4 regions of the Sphingobium sp. AP49 genome follow, and region 3 is predicted to be linked to each of the others. Evidence: riboswitches for the same ligand, from Rfam matches in the RefSeq annotation. Region 3 holds a riboswitch; each other region holds the start of a gene.
The links. A riboswitch is a leader RNA that binds a small molecule or an ion and turns the genes downstream of it on or off. The one in region 3 is predicted to bind cobalamin.
Positions count from the first base shown of each region.

Region 1: it holds a riboswitch for cobalamin, as region 3 does, so the genes downstream of both, PMI04_RS18855 (TonB-dependent receptor) here and PMI04_RS05365 (TonB-dependent receptor) in region 3, are expected to answer to the same signal.
Region 2: it holds a riboswitch for cobalamin, as region 3 does, so the genes downstream of both, cobW (cobalamin biosynthesis protein CobW) here and PMI04_RS05365 (TonB-dependent receptor) in region 3, are expected to answer to the same signal.
Region 4: it holds a riboswitch for cobalamin, as region 3 does, so the genes downstream of both, PMI04_RS02555 (TonB-dependent receptor) here and PMI04_RS05365 (TonB-dependent receptor) in region 3, are expected to answer to the same signal.

Region 1 covers NZ_CP124576.1:3,999,071-4,003,428, forward strand. Annotated here, with positions in the region: gene PMI04_RS18855 (TonB-dependent receptor) at 1-1,847, opposite strand, end outside; cobalamin riboswitch at 2,037-2,282, opposite strand; gene PMI04_RS18860 (copper resistance protein B) at 2,345-3,217, opposite strand; gene PMI04_RS18865 (copper resistance system multicopper oxidase) at 3,214-4,358, opposite strand, start outside.
Region 2 covers NZ_CP124576.1:522,406-526,763, forward strand. Annotated here, with positions in the region: gene maiA (maleylacetoacetate isomerase) at 1-579, shown strand, start outside; gene PMI04_RS02525 (Rieske 2Fe-2S domain-containing protein) at 576-953, shown strand; cobalamin riboswitch at 984-1,226, shown strand; gene cobW (cobalamin biosynthesis protein CobW) at 1,403-2,455, shown strand; gene cobN (cobaltochelatase subunit CobN) at 2,455-4,358, shown strand, end outside.
Region 3 covers NZ_CP124576.1:1,106,589-1,110,946, forward strand. Annotated here, with positions in the region: gene PMI04_RS05360 (threonine/serine dehydratase) at 70-1,059, opposite strand; cobalamin riboswitch at 1,199-1,438, shown strand; gene PMI04_RS05365 (TonB-dependent receptor) at 1,607-3,451, shown strand; gene PMI04_RS05370 (iron ABC transporter permease) at 3,438-4,358, shown strand, end outside.
Region 4 covers NZ_CP124576.1:528,009-532,366, forward strand. Annotated here, with positions in the region: gene cobN (cobaltochelatase subunit CobN) at 1-571, shown strand, start outside; gene cobO (cob(I)yrinic acid a,c-diamide adenosyltransferase) at 574-1,179, shown strand; gene bluB (5,6-dimethylbenzimidazole synthase) at 1,179-1,814, shown strand; gene PMI04_RS02550 (ABC transporter substrate-binding protein) at 1,801-2,661, opposite strand; cobalamin riboswitch at 2,729-2,922, shown strand; gene PMI04_RS02555 (TonB-dependent receptor) at 3,064-4,358, shown strand, end outside.

The sequences.
Region 1 (4,358 bases), 1.6 Mb from region 3:
AGATTCTCGACATTGATGCCGAACCGGTTGCGCCGCGCCTGGTCCAGCCACAGATGGGCACCTGCATCGACCACGGCATAATTGCCATAGTTCATCCGGCCAAAGCCCGATGCGGTCGACCAGACATCGCCCACCCAATTGGCCGACAGATTGGCGCCGAAGCGGCCCGTTTCCGGCGCATAGACGATCGCGGCGCGGCCATATTGCTCCGGATTGCGATCCCGCTGCACCGAACTGCCCTGATTGCGGACACGCGAATAGGTGTAGCTGGCCGACAGGCCCCAGCCGCCGCTGAGGTTCGCATTCAGTTCCAGCTCGGCGCCCTTGGCCCGCACCTTGTCGCTGACGTTGATATAGGTGCCCTCGGGGAAGCCCGGATCATCATAGGTCGTGTCGATCAGGTCGGTGATGCGCCGGTTGAAATAGGTCGCCTTCCAGCGGATCGCACCGCCGGCCAACGCGCCACCCAGCGCGGCGTTGAGGTTCAGGCTCTCCTCTGGCTTCAGGTTCGGATTGCCGACCTCGCAACAGGGATCATTGCCATAGAGCTGCGAGGCGTCGGGCAGCACAAAGGAGGTGCCGCCATTGGCCTCCACGAACAAGGCGTCGCTGACATCATAGCGCCCCGAGACGTTCCAGATCGTCTTTTCCGATCCCTTCGCCTTGTTGTAGCGCAGGCCCGCGGCGATCCGCCCCTTGCTCGACAGGTCGTCATTGGTGCGCAGCTGGAAGATGCCGGCATGGACCTGTTCGTCGGTCGGCGCGATCAGCAGGACGTCGTCGCGGCCGTTGAAGCTCTGGAAATCATAGCCGATCAGCGTGTCGATGCCGCGCAGCATGTTGAGCTGCACCACCGCGCTGCCGCCATAATCCTGATAGCCCCAGAAGGTGCCGGCCGGGTAGATGATCTGCGGCGGTCCCGCCGGAATGGGATTGCGGATCTGGACATAGGCGGTCTTCCAGTCGTGGAAATAACCCTTGAGAAAGAATTGCACGCCATCCTCGCCGGTATAGTCGAGGCGCAGGCTGGCCACTTCCTCATTGCGGTCGTTGCGGCTCTCCTTCGTCCGCGTCGCGCTGATATTGTCGAGATCGGCCTTGGTGTGCTGGTAAAGCGCGCTCAGGCGCAGGTCCGGCGCGATATCATATTGATATTTGATGCCCGCCGACCAGAGATCATAGCCGCGCGCGCGATCGGTGGCGCTGGGCTGCATCACGTCATAGGGACGATAGCCGTCCGACTGGCTGCGATTGGCCCAGACCACGAAGCGATGTTGGCCGATCGCGCCGCGCAGATAGCCATCCAGGCTGGTGCCGGCATAGCTGTCGAGGCTGGCATTGACCTGGCCGCCCAGATCGTCGCTGAAATCGCGGGTGACGACATTGATGACACCGGCCGCCGCCTGGGTGCCGTAGAACAGGCTTTCGCCCCCTTTCAGCACCTCGATCCGCTCGATCATGCTGGCGGCCATGGTGTCGTTGGGTGACGTGCCGCCATAGAGACGGTTGTTGAGGCGGATACCGTCCATCGTCCACAGCACGTCCTTGGTGCGCGACCCCTGCAGCGCGATGTCGACATAGCTGAACGGCCCGGACTGCGACCGGATGAACAGGCCCGGCACCGCTTCGAGCGCGCGGGCGGTGTCGATCGCGGCGGCATCGCGGATCTGCGTGTCGGTGACGATCTCAATGGCATGGCCATAGCGCGACAGCTGCTGCGGCAGCGTCTCTTCCAGGCTGGTGCCGGTGACGGTGATGCTGTCGCCTTCGACTTCATCGGCAAATGCCGGCGATACGATGGCAAGCGAAAGGGCCAGAGCGGCCCGTGAAACGATATTGGACTTCATATATTCCCCCATCCGGCGCCGCGTTCGACGGGCGGGGGCAACCTTCACGAGCGGCACGCGCGCGAACGTCCGACACACGCGCCGGCCGGGCGCCCAAGGGCAACCGACGCGCGTCGTCGCAGCGGCCCCAGCCGCTCGTTCGTCGCTCAGACGGAAGTTACCGTGCCGCGGCCATCCCCTGGACCAAGGCAAGAGCGACCAGACGCCGGCAGGTCTCCTGGCTCACGGGTCATCGCTTGATGCACGGCCTTCCCAGGCCTCGCAGGATTTAGCGTCCGGCCCAGTGGCTGGCGGATCGGGCATTCTGCCGTCCGCACATGTACATCGCGCTCACCGCTTACAGTTGCAGGGACAGCTGCGGATTTGGACAGTCACCCGTCCGCACCGCATTCCCTATTAAGCCCCTTTCGGGACACCGGCGCGATCATGATCCCATGCCTTGCGGCGCGGGATCGGCGGGATCGATAATCGAATATCAGGCGGGCTGCAAGCCAGTCTCAAAACCAGGCGCGCAGGCCGATCACCAGGCTGGTGGCCGACGGCTTGTCGCCTGCGGCACGGGCATAATCGGCCGTATCGCCCAGCTTGCGCTCCCAATTGACGCCGACATAGGGCGCGAATTCGCGGGCAATCTCGTAGCGCAGCCGCAGCCCCAGCTCGATATCGGACGGACCGGCGCCGATTCCCAGTTCGGGCACATCCTGCGCCGCCAGATTGAACTCGGCGGCGGGCTGCAGGATCAGCCGCTGGGTGAGGCGCTGGTCATAGCTCGCCTCCAGCCGCAGATGGGCGTCGCCCCTGGTCGACAGGAAGGCTTCGGCCCCGACCTCGAACCAGTAGGGCGCCAGGCCGTCGATGCCGATCACCGCATAGCTGCGGTCCGGCCCTTCGCCGAAATCCTGCCGCACGCCCGCCTGCAGGTTGAACCAGGGATCGATCGCCCGGCTGTAGAGCGCCTGCACCTCGGCCCGTTCGAGCGATCCGCCAAACCTCCCCTCGCCCTCGCTCTTGACCGCGAAGCGGTTGATGTCGCCACCGATCCAGCCCTCGCCCTCCCAGGCATAGCCATCCGCGCCCTTGCCGGCGCGATATTCCAGCCGATCGAGCATCCATTGCGAATAGGTCATGCCGCCCCCTTCCGCGATCATCGCCGCGCGGGCGCGGGCCATGGCGGCGGGATCATAGAGCGCGTCGGCGGCATGATCGGTCGGCACTGGCGGTGGCGTGCCCTGCGGGATCGCGGCGTCGGCAGCCGGCGCCATTGGATTCTGGGCATGACCCATTGCCCCATGATCCATTTGGCTGTGATCGACAGTCTGGGCCTGCGCCGGCGCGGCGGCGGCGAGCAGCAGGAGCGCGATCAGCCTCATGCCGCGTCCTCCCCATGGCGGACCGTCACCACCCGCATCATCCCGGCATGCATGTGCATCAGCATATGGCAGTGGAAGGCCCAGTCGCCCAGCGCATCGGTGGTAAGGTCGAAGCTGAGCTTGCCGCCGGGCAGCACATTCACCGTATGCTTGCGCGGATTATGCGCCGCCTCGCCGGTCACCAGTTCGAAGAAATGGCCGTGCAGATGGATGGGATGCGGCATCATCGTGTCGTTGATGAGCGTCACGCGCACCCGCTCCATATGGCGGAAGGCGATCGGCTCGGCCCCTTCCGACAGCTTCACCCCGTCGAACGACCACATATAACGTTCCATGTTCGCGGTCAGGTGGATGTCGAGCGATCGGCTCGGCGGGCGCAGGTCGGCGTTCGGCGTCAGCGACCGCAGATCGGCATAGGTCAGCACGCGATGGTCGACATGCTCCAGCCCCGTCGGCCGGTCGGCGGTGCGATCGGCCGGCATCGGCGACAGGGTGGCGACGCCCGGCCCCATTTTCACGCCCGGCGCGACCGACTTGTCGCGCATCTTCATGCTGTGGCCGCTCATGGCGTCATTGGCTGGCTGACTGAGGTCGATCACGCCACCGTGGCCCATGTCCATGCCGCCCATGTCCATGCCCATGTCCTTCATGCCCAGCAGCGGCCGGGCGCGCCGGGCCGGCACGGGCGCGACCATGCCGAGCTGCGGCGCCAAGGTGGCGCGGACCAGGCCGGACCGGTCGATCGCCTCGGCAATCAGGGCATAGGGCCTCGCCTCGCCGGGCTGGACGATCACATCATAGGTTTCGGCAATGCCGATCTGGAACTCGTCGGTCTCGACCGGCTGGACATCCTGCCCGTCGCACTGGACGATAGTCATCGGCAGGCCGGGCAGGCGAACATTGAAATTGGTCATCGCCGACGCGTTGATGATGCGCAGCCGCACCCGCTCGCCCGGCACGAACAGACCGGTCCAGTTTTCGGCCGTGCCCATGCCGTTCACCAGATAGCTGTAGGTCGCGCCGGTGACGTCGGAAATATCGGTCGGGTCCATGCGCATCTCGCCCCAATCGATCCGGTCTTTGAGGGCCTGGTCCTTGCCCGCCAGCAACCCGGCCAGCGTCTGGCGCTGCATGTTGTAAT
Region 2 (4,358 bases), 580 kb from region 3:
GCCCTGAAGGGTGTCGACTATGCGCAGGTCACCCATGACCTGCGCAGCGGTGCGCAGCGGGCAGCCGACTATCGAACACTCGCGCCGCAGGGGCTGGTGCCCGCGCTGGTCGCGGGCGACAGCGTGCTGACGCAGAGCGGCGCGATACTGGAATGGATTGAGGCCCGCTGGCCGCAGCCGCCTCTACTGCCCGCCGATCCGGGCGATGCGGCGATCGTCCGCGCCATGGCCGGCATCATTGCCTGCGACATTCATCCGCTCGGCAATCTGCGCGTGTTGCAGGTGCTGCGGCAGGATTTCGCGGCAACCGATGTGCAGGTGCAGGGTTGGATCGCGCGTTGGATCGGCGAGGGCTTTTTCGCGCTCGAAACGCTGGTCGCGCGTCATGGCAGCACCCATGCCTTCGGGGACAGCCCGAGTTTCGCCGACTGCCATATCGTGCCCCAGCTCTACAATGCCCGGCGCTTCGGCGTCGACCTGACGCCCTTTCCACGGCTGTGTGCCGTGGACGCGGCGGCATGCGCGCTCCCCGCCTTTGCCGCCGCGCACCCCGATCGCCAGCCCGACGCGGACGCATGAGCGACGCCGACACGCGCCTGTTCGCGACACCGGCGGGCGTGCGCCTCTGCCCGATCGAGCAGATCGCCGATGGCAAGGCACGCAATTTCGTGCTGCAGATGCGCGCCGGCCGCTTCCATGGATTTGCCGTGCGGGATGGCGATCATGTCGCCGGCTTTGTCGACCAATGCCCCCATGCCGGCCTGCCGCTGGCGCAGCAGTTGGACGATTATCTGACCCCGGATGGCAGCCATATCCGCTGTAGCTGGCACGGCGCCATTTTCCGCCGCGACGATGGTGTCTGTGTCGGCGGACCCTGTGTCGGCCAGCGCATCGCGCCCTGGCCGCTCGCCATCGCCGATGGCTGGATTGTCACCGCTGCCCAAAGCGACTAGGAACCGGCCCAGGGACGGCGCTTCGCATCGTCCCGACATGATCGCGCCGGTGCCCCTTCGGGGGCTTAAAATGGGAAGGCGGTGCGGATGCCATGGCATCCAAATCCGCAGCTGTCCCTGCAACTGTGAGCGGCGAGCGTGATGAACAAAGCTGTCCCCGATGCGGGATCGGCAGCCACTGGGCCGGACGCTAAATCCTGCGAGGCCTGGGAAGGCCGTTCCTCCCGCTATGACCCGCAAGCCAGGAGACCTGCCGGCGTTTAGGTCGCTCTTGCTTTGGTCCAGGGGATGGCCGGGGCACGGTGTTCCGTCTGAGCGACAGGTTGGCGGCTGGAGCCGCGCGGTCACGCATCTGCGGGCGAACAAGCGCCCGTCCGCGATGCTGGCCGGCCGTGCGTGCGCGCCCGGTTCGCTCCCGCCCCGGTTGCTCCGGCGCGCGAGTATTTGTCATGGCCAACACTGCATCTGCCAAGATTCCGACCACCGTCATCACCGGCTTCCTGGGCGCGGGCAAGACCACGCTGATCCGCCATCTGCTGGAAAATGCGCAGGGGCGCCGGCTGGCCCTCATCATCAACGAATTTGGCGATGTCGGCGTCGACGGCGAACTGGTGAAGGGCTGCAACGATGCCACCTGCCCGGAAGAGAATATTGTCGAGCTGGCCAATGGCTGCATCTGCTGCACCGTGGCCGACGATTTCCTGCCGACCATGACCGCGCTGCTCGATCGGCCGAGCCCGCCCGACCATATCATCATCGAGACGTCGGGGCTGGCCCTGCCCAAGCCGCTGGTCAAGGCCTTCCAATGGCCCGCCATCCGCACCCGCGCCACGGTCGACGGCGTGGTTGCGCTGATCGACGCCGATGCCGTCGCCGCCGGTCGCTTCGCCACGGACGAGGCGGCGCTGGCGGCGGCGCGCGCGGCCGACCCCAATCTGGACCATGACAGCCCGCTGGAGGAATTGTTCGAGGATCAGCTCGCCTGCGCCGACATGGTGGTGCTGAACAAGAGCGACCTGGTCGATGCCGATACGCTGGCCGCGGTCGAGGCGCGGGTCGATGCCGAAACGCGGCCCGGCGTGAAGATCGTCCGCGCCGCCCATGGCGCGGTCGACATCGGCGCGCTGCTGGGCATCGTCGCGGCGGCGGAGGATGATCTCGATGCGCGCCCTTCGCACCATGAGGCGGAGGGCGAGGATCATGACCATGATGATTTCGACAGCTTCGTCGTCGTCGGCGATGCGGTCGCCGATCCCGACACGCTGGTGCAAGCGCTGTCCGCGCTGATCGCTGCCCATGACGTGCTGCGCGTCAAGGGCATGGTCGCGGTCGCGGGCAAGCCGATGCGCCTCGTCGTGCAGGCGGTCGGCCCGCGCATCCAGCATTTCTTCGACCGCCCCTGGCAGGGACAAGAAGCGCGCCGCACCCAGCTTGTGGTGATCGGCCAGAAGGGGCTGGACCGCGCCGCGATCGAGGCCGACATCCAGGCCGTGCTCGGCTGATGCATCTCTTGTCCGCCACGCCGGGAACGATCAGCGACGGCGAGGAGGCGATCGACCTCGATCAGCCGCCCGGCGACATCGTCATCCTGACCGTGGCGGACAGCGACCTGGCCTGTTTCGCCGCCGCTGCCGCGCGCCTGCCCGATGACGCGCCGACCGTGCGGCTGGCCAATCTGCTGCAGCTCAAACATCCCTATTCGGTCGACCTCTATGTCGAGAAGGTGATCGCCAAGGCGCGCTTCGTCTGCGTCATCCTGCTCGGCGGCAAGAGCTACTGGCCCTATGGCGTGGACGAGATTGCGCAGGTCGCGCGCGAACGGGGCATCGCCTTCGCCGCGATCGCCGACGGGCGCGAGGGCGATCCCGCGCTGGATCTGGCCTCTACCGTGCCGGCGGCGATGCGCGAGCAGTTGCGCGACTATCTGCGCCAGGGCGGCACCGCCAATGCGCTGTCCTTCCTGCGCTGCGCCGCCCGGCTGACCGGTGCGGATGCGGGCGAACCCGACCATCCGCTGCCGATCGCCGACGCGGGCCTCTATCTGCCCGGCCATGACCGGCCGGGCGTGGCCGAACTGCGCGCGACCTGGACTGAGGGCCGGCCGGTGGCGCTGCTGATCTTCTATCGCGCTTTGGTGGTGGCCGGCACGCTGAGCGCGGTCGATGCGATGGTCGCGGCCCTTGGCGCGCGCGGCTTCAACGTCGCCGCCGTGCATGTCCGTGCGCTGCGCGAGCCGTTCGTGCGCGACTGGCTCGGCGGACTGCTGGCCGACATCGCGCCCGACATCATCGTCAATGCGACCAGCTTCGCCGCCTCGTCGTCGTCCGAGCCGCGCGTGCCGGGCATATTGGAACAGGCCGACTGCCCGATCCTGCAGACCGCCTTTGCCGGGGTCGAGGAAGGGAGTTGGCGCGGGTCCGCCCGTGGCCTTGGCCCGCGCGACCTGGCGATGAATGTCGCTCTGCCCGAAGTGGACGGGCGCCTCTTCACCCGCGCCGTCGCCTTCAAGGCGGCCGAGCGGTTCGACGCGCGGACCCAGTGCGGCATCGTCGTGCCGCGCGTGGCACCCGACCGGGTCGCCTTCGTCGCCGATCTGGCGGGCAACTGGGCGGCGCTGCGCCGCACCGCGCCGGCGCAGCGCCGGGTCGCGCTGGTGCTGGCCAATTATCCCAATCGTGACGGGCGGATCGGCAATGGGGTCGGCCTCGACACGCCGGCCAGCGCGGCCGCGATCCTGTGCCAATTGGGCGATGCCGGCTATGCGATCGGCGACGCCCCGCGCGATGGCGCTGCGCTGATGCGGCTGATGACCGGCGGTGTCACCAATGATCTCGCGTCGATCGACAGGCCGGGAGAGGTCAGCCTGTCGCTCGATGTCTATCGCGCCGCCCTTGCCGCTCTGCCGGCCAGCGCGCGTGACGCCATGGTCGATCGCTGGGGACCGCCCGAGGCCGACCCCTTCGTGCGCGACGGCGCCTTTCGCCTTGCCGTCCATCGCTTCGGCCATGTCGCGATCGCGGTGCAGCCGGCGCGCGGCTATAATATCGATCCCAAGAGCAGCTATCATGACCCCGCGCTGCCGCCGCCGCACGCCTATCTCGCCTTCCATGTCTGGCTGGCGCAGGATTTCGGCGCGCAGGCGCTGGTGCATGTCGGCAAGCATGGCAATCTGGAATGGCTGCCGGGCAAGGCGGTGTCGCTCTCGGCCGATTGCTTCCCCGAAATCTGCGCCGGGCCGGTGCCGCAACTCTATCCCTTCATCGTCAATGATCCGGGCGAAGGGACGCAGGCCAAGCGCCGCATCGGCGCCGTCATCCTCGACCATCTGACCCCGCCGCTGACCCGCGCGGAAAGCTATGGGCCGCTCAAGCAGCTCGAAGCGCTGGTGGACGAATATTATCTTGC
Region 3 (4,358 bases):
TTCCCCCTCGACCTCCAAATGGCCAGTCGCAACCCTAGCGCAAAGGGATGCGCGATCAAGGACCTGCGGTCAGGCGCTTCCGTCGATGATCGCGGCATAATCTTGCGGATCGACATTGGCGCCGGAGATGACGAGGGCGGTGGCGCCGTCGGTCGGCGGGGCGAGGCCGGCGAGCATGGCGGCGAGCGCCACCGCGCCGCCCGGTTCGACCACCAGCTTGAGGGTGGTGAAGGCGAAGCGCATCGCGTCGCGCACCTGATCGTCGCTGACGACCAGGCCACCGGCGAGCAGGGCGTGGTTGATCGGGAAGGTCAGCGCGCCGGGGCTGGGCGCGAGCAGCGCGTCGCAGATGCTGCGCGCGTCGGGCGAGACGGTTTCGCGCACGCCGCTGGCGAGCGAGCGGGCGGTGTCGTCGAAGCCGGCGGGTTCGACCGCATAGACGCTGATGTCCGGGCGGGCGGCCTTGACCGCCGTCGCCGTACCCGCGACCAGCCCGCCGCCACCGCAGCAGACGAGAATCTGGCTGAGGTCGGCGCCGGCGGCCTGCGCCTGCTCCAATATTTCGAGTCCGATCGTGCCCTGGCCGGCGATGATGAAGGGATCGTCGAAGGAGGGAACCAGCGTCGCGCCGCGTTCGGTGGCGAGGGCGGTGGCGATGGCCTCGCGGCTCTGGGTGAAGCGGTCATAGGGGACGACATCGGCGCCGAGCGCGCGGGTGTTGGCGGTCTTGATCGCGGGGGCGTCGGCCGGCATCACGATCGTTGCCGGGATGCCGAGCAGCCGTGCGGCGAAGGCGACGCCCTGGGCATGATTGCCCGAGGACCAGGCGACCACGCCCGCCGCCCGCTCGGCCGGGTTCAGGCGGGCGAGGCGGTTATAGGCGCCGCGGAACTTGAACGATCCGCTATGCTGGGCGCCCTCGAACTTCACCAGCACCCGCCGGCCGCAGCGATCGTTGAGCGCGGCATTCTCGATCAGCGGGGTGCGGACCGCCGCCGGCGCGATCAGCCGCGCGGCATCGGCGACGTCGGCGGCAGTGATGGCAAGCGAATCGGTCATGTCGGCTCCTTCGGTAAGTGGCCCCTGCATAGCCGGCAGTCGGCATCGCGCAACGATCCGCCGGGGCGATCCTGGCCCGCTTGGCAGGGCTTTCGCTTTGGCCTATGGCGGCGGCGCGCCGGGGTGGTCAAACGCCCCGGACGCGCATGATCGCGCCGGTGCCCGACAGGGCTGAAAACGGGAATGCGGTGCGGGGGGCGCAGGCCTTCCAAATCCGCGGCTGTCCCTGCAACTGTAAGCGGTGAGCGCGATGCGCAGGGTCCGGCGCCTTCCCAGGGGAGGCGCGGACCGGCCACTGGATCGATAGGGTCCGGGAAGGCTGGCGCATCGTTGCCCTGACCCGCGAGCCAGGAGACCTGCCGGCGTCTGGTCGCTCTTGCCCTGGCCCAGGGGATGGCCATGGCGCGGTGTTTCCGTCGAGCGACGCCCATGGCGGCCGGGGCCGCATCGGTGCGTGGGGCGGGGCGCTGGCGTCTTCCCGATCCATGCAGCGACCGTGTGTGCGGACGCCCCGGTTCCAAATCGACGGACGCCGGGGGACGATAAAATGAAGATGTTGGGGATTTCGCTGATCGCGCTGCTGGCCGCTACGCCGGCACTGGCCCAGGATGATGACATCGTCGTCACCGCTTCGGGCATTGCGCAGCCGCGTGACGAGGTCGGCCAGGCGATCACGGTGATCGATGCCGACACGATCAGGACGCGCCAGGCGGTCGATGTCGTCGACCTGCTCGCCACCACGCCGGGCGTCCGCTTCAGCCGCAATGGCTCGACCGGCGGCGTCGCCGGCGTATCACTGCGCGGCGCGGAGACGACCCAGACGCTGGTGCTGATCGACGGGGTCAAGGTCAACGACCCGAGCGGCATCGGCGACGGCTATGATTTCGGCCATCTGCTGACCGGCAATATCCGCCGGATCGAAGTGCTGCGCGGGTCCAACTCGGTGGTCTATGGCAGCCAGGCGATCGGCGGCGTGGTCAATGTGATGACCGGCGCGCCGAGCGAGGGTTTCGCGGCCAATGCCTCGGCCGATTATGGCTATAGCGACACGCTGAACGCCAAGGCCGATGTGTCGGGCACGCGCGGCGCGGTGTCGGGCGGCGTGGGCGTCGCCTATTTCAACACCGACGGCATTTCGTCCGCTTCGCGCGACTTTGGCGCGAGCGAGCGCGACGGCTATGAGAATATCGCCACCAACGCCAAGCTGAAGATCGCCTTCACCGACACGCTCAGCCTCGACCTGCGCGGCTATTATATCCATGCCGATCTCGACTATGACAGCTTCTTTGGCGCACCGGCCGACAGCGCCGACATCAGCAAGCTCGACCAATATGTCGGCTATGCCGGGATCAACCTGGCGCTGTTCGATGGCAAGCTGACCAACCGTGCGGCGGTCACCTGGCTGCGCAACGACCGCGACTATTATTTCGTGCGCGGCACCGACCCGGACTATGGCTATTCGGGCACCAACCTGCGCTTCGAATATGAGGGCGTCTATGCCCCGGTCGATCAGGCCAAACTGATCTTCGGCTATGAGCATGAGCGGCCGGACTATGATTATTTCGGCTTTGGCAGCATCGATAGCGCGAGGGCGAATATCGACAGCGTCTATGCGCTGGCGGTGGTGAAGCCGCTTACCGGCCTCGCCGTCACCGGCGGGCTGCGCCATGACGATCATAGCCAGTTCGGCGGTGCGACCACCTTTGGTGCCAACGCCAATTACACGCCGAACGCGGGCGCGACCAATATCCGCCTCTCCTATGGCGAGGGGTTCAAGGCGCCGTCGCTCTATCAGCTTTACGATACCTATAGCGGCAACAGCGCGCTGCGGCCGGAACGGTCGAAAAGCTATGATATCGGCTTCGACCAGAGCCTGGACGGGGACAAGGCGGTGCTGTCGCTGACCGCCTTCCAGCGCGATACCAGCAACCAGATCAATTATGATTATGCGACCTACACCTACGGCAATCTCGATCGGACCCGGGCCAAGGGCGTGGAAGCGACCGTGACGCTGAAGCCGGTCGAGGCGCTGACGGTGGCGGCAAGCTACTCCTATGTCGATGCGCGCGACCGGTCGGGCGGGGTGAATGATGGCAATCGCCTGCCACGCCGGGCCGCCAATGCGGTCAGCGTTTCGGCCGACTATCTCTGGTCCTTCGGCCTGTCGACCGGCGCGACCCTGACCATGGTCGGCGACAGCTATGACGACACGGCCAACACCCGCCGGCTCGACGGCTATGGCCTGGCCGGGCTGCGCGCGTCCTTCCCGGTGGGCGAGCATCTGGAAGTCTATGGCCGGATCGACAATCTGTTCGATGCGGATTACGCCACCGCCTATGGCTATGGCACCTATGGCCGATCGGCCTATGGCGGCGTGCGTGTCCGCTTCTAAGGGGCGGCGGCATCCTTTGTTGCTGCCGGGGCTGATTGCCCTGCTGCTGGTCGCGGGAATCGCGTCGGTCGCGCTGGGATCGGTGACGATCGCGCCGGCGCGCATCCTGGCGGTGCTGGCGGGCGGCGGCGACATGGTAGCGCGCGCGATCATCATCGACCTGCGCCTGCCGCGCATGGCGATCGGCCTGCTGGTCGGCGCCATGCTGGGCCTGTCGGGCGCGGCGCTGCAGGGCTATCTGCGCAATCCGCTGGCCGAGCCCGCCGTGCTGGGCGTGTCCAATGCGGCGGCGCTGGGGGCGGTGATCGCGCTCTATTTCGGCCTGTCCGAACTCCATCCGATGGCGTTGCCGCTGCTGGCGATCATCACCGCACTGGCGGCGATCGGTGCGCTGTTCCTGCTCGCCGGGCCGTCGGAAAGCCCGCTGACGCTGATCCTGGCCGGCATTGCCGTCGCGACGCTGGCGGGGGCGGGGATCAGCCTGGCGCTCAACCTGTCGCCCAATCCCTTTGCCGCGATGGAGATCATGAGCTGGCTGATGGGGAGCCTGGAAAATCGCAGCATCGACCATCTGCTGCTGGCGCTGCCCTGCGTCGCGGTTGGCACGGCGCTGCTGCTTTATGACGGGCGCGCGCTCGACGCGCTTACCCTGGGCGAGGATGGCGCGCGGGCACTGGGCGTCGACCTGTCGCGGGCGCGGCTGCGGCTGATGGCGGGCGTCGCGATCGGCGTCGGCGGCGCGGTGGCGGTGACCGGATCGATCGGTTTCGTCGGCCTGATCGTGCCGCATCTGGTGCGGCCTTTGACCGATCGGTCGCCTTCCGCGCTGCTGCTGCCGTCGATGCTGGGCGGCGCGGTGCTGCTGACCCTGGCCGATATCGGCGTGCGCATCATCCCGACCAGCAGC
Region 4 (4,358 bases), 580 kb from region 3:
TGGCGCGGGGGTGGAGGGCGACAGCGAACGCGACCTGTTCGCCACCCGCCTGGCGCAGGCCGATGCCGTCGTCCAGAATCAGGATAATCGCGAGCATGACCTGCTCGACAGTGACGATTATTATCAGTTCGAGGGCGGCATCGCCGCCGCCATCGAGCATCTGAAGGGCGCCAAGCCGCTCAGCTATCATAATGACCATAGCCGCCCGGAACGGCCGGTGATCCGCACGCTGGAGGACGAGATCGGCCGCATCGTCCGCGCCCGCGTCACCAACCCCAAATGGATCGCCGGCGTCATGCGCCATGGCTACAAGGGCGCGTTCGAGATTGCCGCCTCGGTCGACTATCTCTTCGCCTTCGCCGCCACCACCCATGCGGTGCGCGACCATCATTTCGACGCCGTCCACGCCGCCTTCATCGAGGATGAGGCGGTGCGCACCTTCATGGCCGACGCCAATCCCGCCGCCCTGCGCGAGACCGCCGCCCGGCTGGCCGAGGCGCTGGAACGCGGCCTGTGGAAACCCAGATCGAACAGCGCGGGCATGCTGCTCGCCCAGCTCGCAGGAGAGTGACGATGGCCGAACGCACCGACGAACAGCATGCGGAAAAGATGAAGAAGAAGCAGGCCGCCCATGACAAGATCATGGCGACCAAGACCCAGGAAAAGGGCCTGCTGATCGTCCATACCGGCAAGGGCAAGGGCAAGACCACGGCGGCGCTGGGCATGGTCGTCCGCATGATCGGCCATGGCAAGAAGGTCGGCGTGGTCCAGTTCGTCAAGGGCGCGATGACCACCGGCGAGAAGCTCGTGTTCGACGCTTTCCCCGACCAGATCGAGTTCAAGCCGATGGGCGAGGGCTTCACCTGGAACACCCAGGATCGCAGCCGCGACATCGCGCTCGCCCGCGAGGCGTGGGACGAGGTGAAGCGCATGGTCGCCGACCCCGATTATGCCATGGTGCTGGCCGACGAGCTGAATATCGTGCTGCGCTACGACTATCTGCCGCTGGACGAGGTGCTGGCGGTGCTCGACGCCAAGGACGCGATGAAGCATGTCGTCGTCACCGGCCGCAACGCGCCCGAGGCGCTGATCGAGGCGGCCGACCTGGTCACCGAGATGACCATGATAAAGCATCCCTTCCGCAGCGGGGTGAAGGCGCAGGCCGGCATCGAATATTGATGCAGGCGTTCGCCCCCGATTTCTGCGCGACGCTGACCGACCTGCTCACCTGGCGCCGCGACGTGCGCCATTTCCGCAGCGATCCGCTGGACGAAGCGATGGTGCTGGAGCTGCTGACGCTGGCGCAACTGGCGCCGTCTGTCGGCAACAGCCAGCCCTGGCGCTTCGTCCGGGTGAAGACGGCGGCGCTGCGCGCGGCGCTGGCCGGCCATGTCGATGCCGAGCGCGAGCGCGCGACCAGCCAGATCACCGATGCCACCCGGCATGATGCCTATCGCGCGCTGAAGCTGCACGGGCTGCGCGAGGCACCGGAGATTATCGCGGTCTTCTGCGACGATGCGACTACGGCCGGCGCGGGGCTGGGCGCCGCGACCATGCCGCAGACCCACCTCTATTCGGTGGTGCTGGCGATCCACACGCTGTGGCTGGCAGCGCGGGCACGCGGCCTGGCGCTCGGCTGGGTATCGATCCTCGACCCGGCCTTTGTCGCGGGCCTCCTTGAGGTACCGCCCGGCTGGACCTTCGTCGCGCTGCTATGTCTGGGCCATCCCGAAGCCGTCGCCGACACGCCCGAACTGGACCGGCTGGGCTGGCAGGCGCGGCTCGATCCGCTGGCGCAGATCAGCGCGCGCTGACGGCGCGCGACAGGGCTTGTGCCGCCTGCACATAGGCCGGACCACCGCACACCGTCCAGGCCTGCGGCAGGCTGATCCGCGGGATGCTGCGCAGCGCGGGATGGTGCAGCATTTCGGTGCCCTGGTCGCTGATCCGGTCGGTCGCGCTTTCGACGATCAGATAGTCGGGCCGGGCCGCGACCATTTCCTCCAGGCTGATCTGCGCGATCGCCGGCTTGCCCAGATCGGCCGCCAGATTGCGCAGCCCTGCGCGCGTCATGAGGTCGTCGACCAGCGTGCCCGTGCCGGTCATATAGCCGCGCCGCTGATAATAGGCCGCCACCTTGGGCCGGGGTGCGCGGGGCAGGGCGGCGAGGTCCCGGTCCATGCGCGCGATCATCGCCTCCCCGCGATCGGCATGGCCGATCGCCTGCGCCACCGTGCGGATCGACGCAACGATGTCGGCATAGCTGTCCGCGCTTTTCAGGTCGACGGCGGGATAGTGCTGCGCCTTCAATATCGCGATCGCCGGGTTGCGCCGGGCCGGCATGCCGATCACCAGATCGGGATTGACGGCCAATATCTGCTCGGCCGATCCGTCCAAAATCGGCAATCCCTTGGTGGCGCCTGCCACGGCTGACATTTGCTGATCGCCGGCATTGTGGGTCAGGCCGGCAATCTGGTTGCGGTCGGCCAGCGCCACCAGCAACTGATCGGCGCACAGGTTCAGCGAGACGATGCGTTGCGGACGTTTTTCGTCCCTCGGCGCGCCATGCGGTGCGGCTGCCCACAAGCCCGTTCCGACCAGAACCGTCATACCCAGCGCGATCATCGCCTGGGCGGATCCACGAGAAAAGCATCGTTGCATCACGATCCGTCCTTAGCCGGCATGACCGTTCAGGCAAGGGTGATTGACGCTTCTGTCGCGCTCCCGTATCGCGCAACTTGCGACAGGTTCTCCGGCAACGGGGATGAAAAGGGAATGGGGTTCAAGACCCCGGCTGCCCCTGCAACTGTGAGCGGAGAGTCCTCGCACCATATGCCATTGGGATCGCAAGATCCTGAGAAGGCGGCGCGAATTGGCGATGACCCGCAAGCCAGGAGACCTGCCCGTCGCGGTCGTCCTTCGTGCGGACAGGGTGTGTCGGACGAACGGGGGTGAACCCGCGTGACGACAGGTGGACCGCATCGGATGCGGGGACCATGTCGCGCCCTTTCGGGTATCGATATCGTTCCCATGATGTGGCCCTTTGTCTGCTGGGGTCTCCTCGTGTTGAAATATCTGACTTTCTGTTCCTTCCTTCTCTCCACCACCGCCTTTGCCGAAGACGCGCAGCAGGCCCCGCCGCCCGATGCCGCCGCCGATGCCGGGGCATCCTCGATCCTCGTCACGGCGACCCGCCTCGCCACGCCGGTGGATCAGGTACCGGCCTCCGTCACCGTGCTCGACAAGGTCGCGATCGACCGCGCGCAGGATATGGGCGTCACCGAATTGCTGCTGCGCACGCCGGGCGTCAGCATCTCGCGCAATGGCGGCTATGGCACGGCGACCTCGCTGCGCATTCGGGGCGCGGAATCCGACCAGACCGTGGTGGTGATCGATGGCGTCAAGCTCAACGACCCGTCCTCGGCCGGCGGCGGCTATAATTTCGCCAATCTGCTGGTCGGCGATGCCTCGCGCATAGAAGTGTTGCGTGGTCCCCAGTCGACCCTGTGGGGCAGCCAGGCGATCGGCGGTGTCGTCAATGTCGTTACCGCCATGCCCGAAAAGGCGCTGGAAGGCAGTTTCGATATCGAGGCCGGATCGCGCGACACCGTCAGTGCCCGCGCGGCGTTGGGCGGCAAGGCGGGGCCTGTCAGCTGGCGGATCGGCGGCCAGAGCTTCTCCACCGAGGGCATTTCCGCGATCAGCCCGGCCTTTGGCGGCAAGGAGAAGGACGGCTATACCAACCGCAGCGTAACCGGCCGGGTCGAGGTCGCGCTAGCGGACGGGATCAGCGCCGACCTGCGCGGCTATTATTCCGACGGCCATGTCGATTTCGACGCGACCAGCGCGGACAGCCCGGCCTATGGCACCAATCGCGAATTTGTCGGCTATGCCGGCCTGAACGTCGCGCTGCTCGACGGCCGGTTCCGCAACCGTTTCGGCTATGGCTATACCGACACCGATCGCGACAATTATGATCCGCGCAACCAGCGCCGTCAGACCTTCGACGCCGCCGGGCGCAACCAGCGGTTGGAATATCAGGGCAGCTTCGCCATCGCCGACGGCTGGACCGCGCTGTTCGGGGTGGAGAATGAGAATAGCCGCTTCCGCAGCGTGTCACCTTCGGCGTCGCTTTCGGTGCCCATTCCCGACCCGGCCCGCGGCAAGGCAGAGATCACCAGCGTCTATGGCCAGATCAATGCCCAGCCGATTGCCGGCCTGACCCTGACCGGCGGGCTGCGTTACGACGATCATGATCGCTATGGCGGCCGCACCCTCTTTTCGGCCGGCGGGGTGTGGGCGTTGCCGACCAGGACGGTGCTGCGCGCCAGCTATGGTGAGGGCTTCAAGGCGCCGAC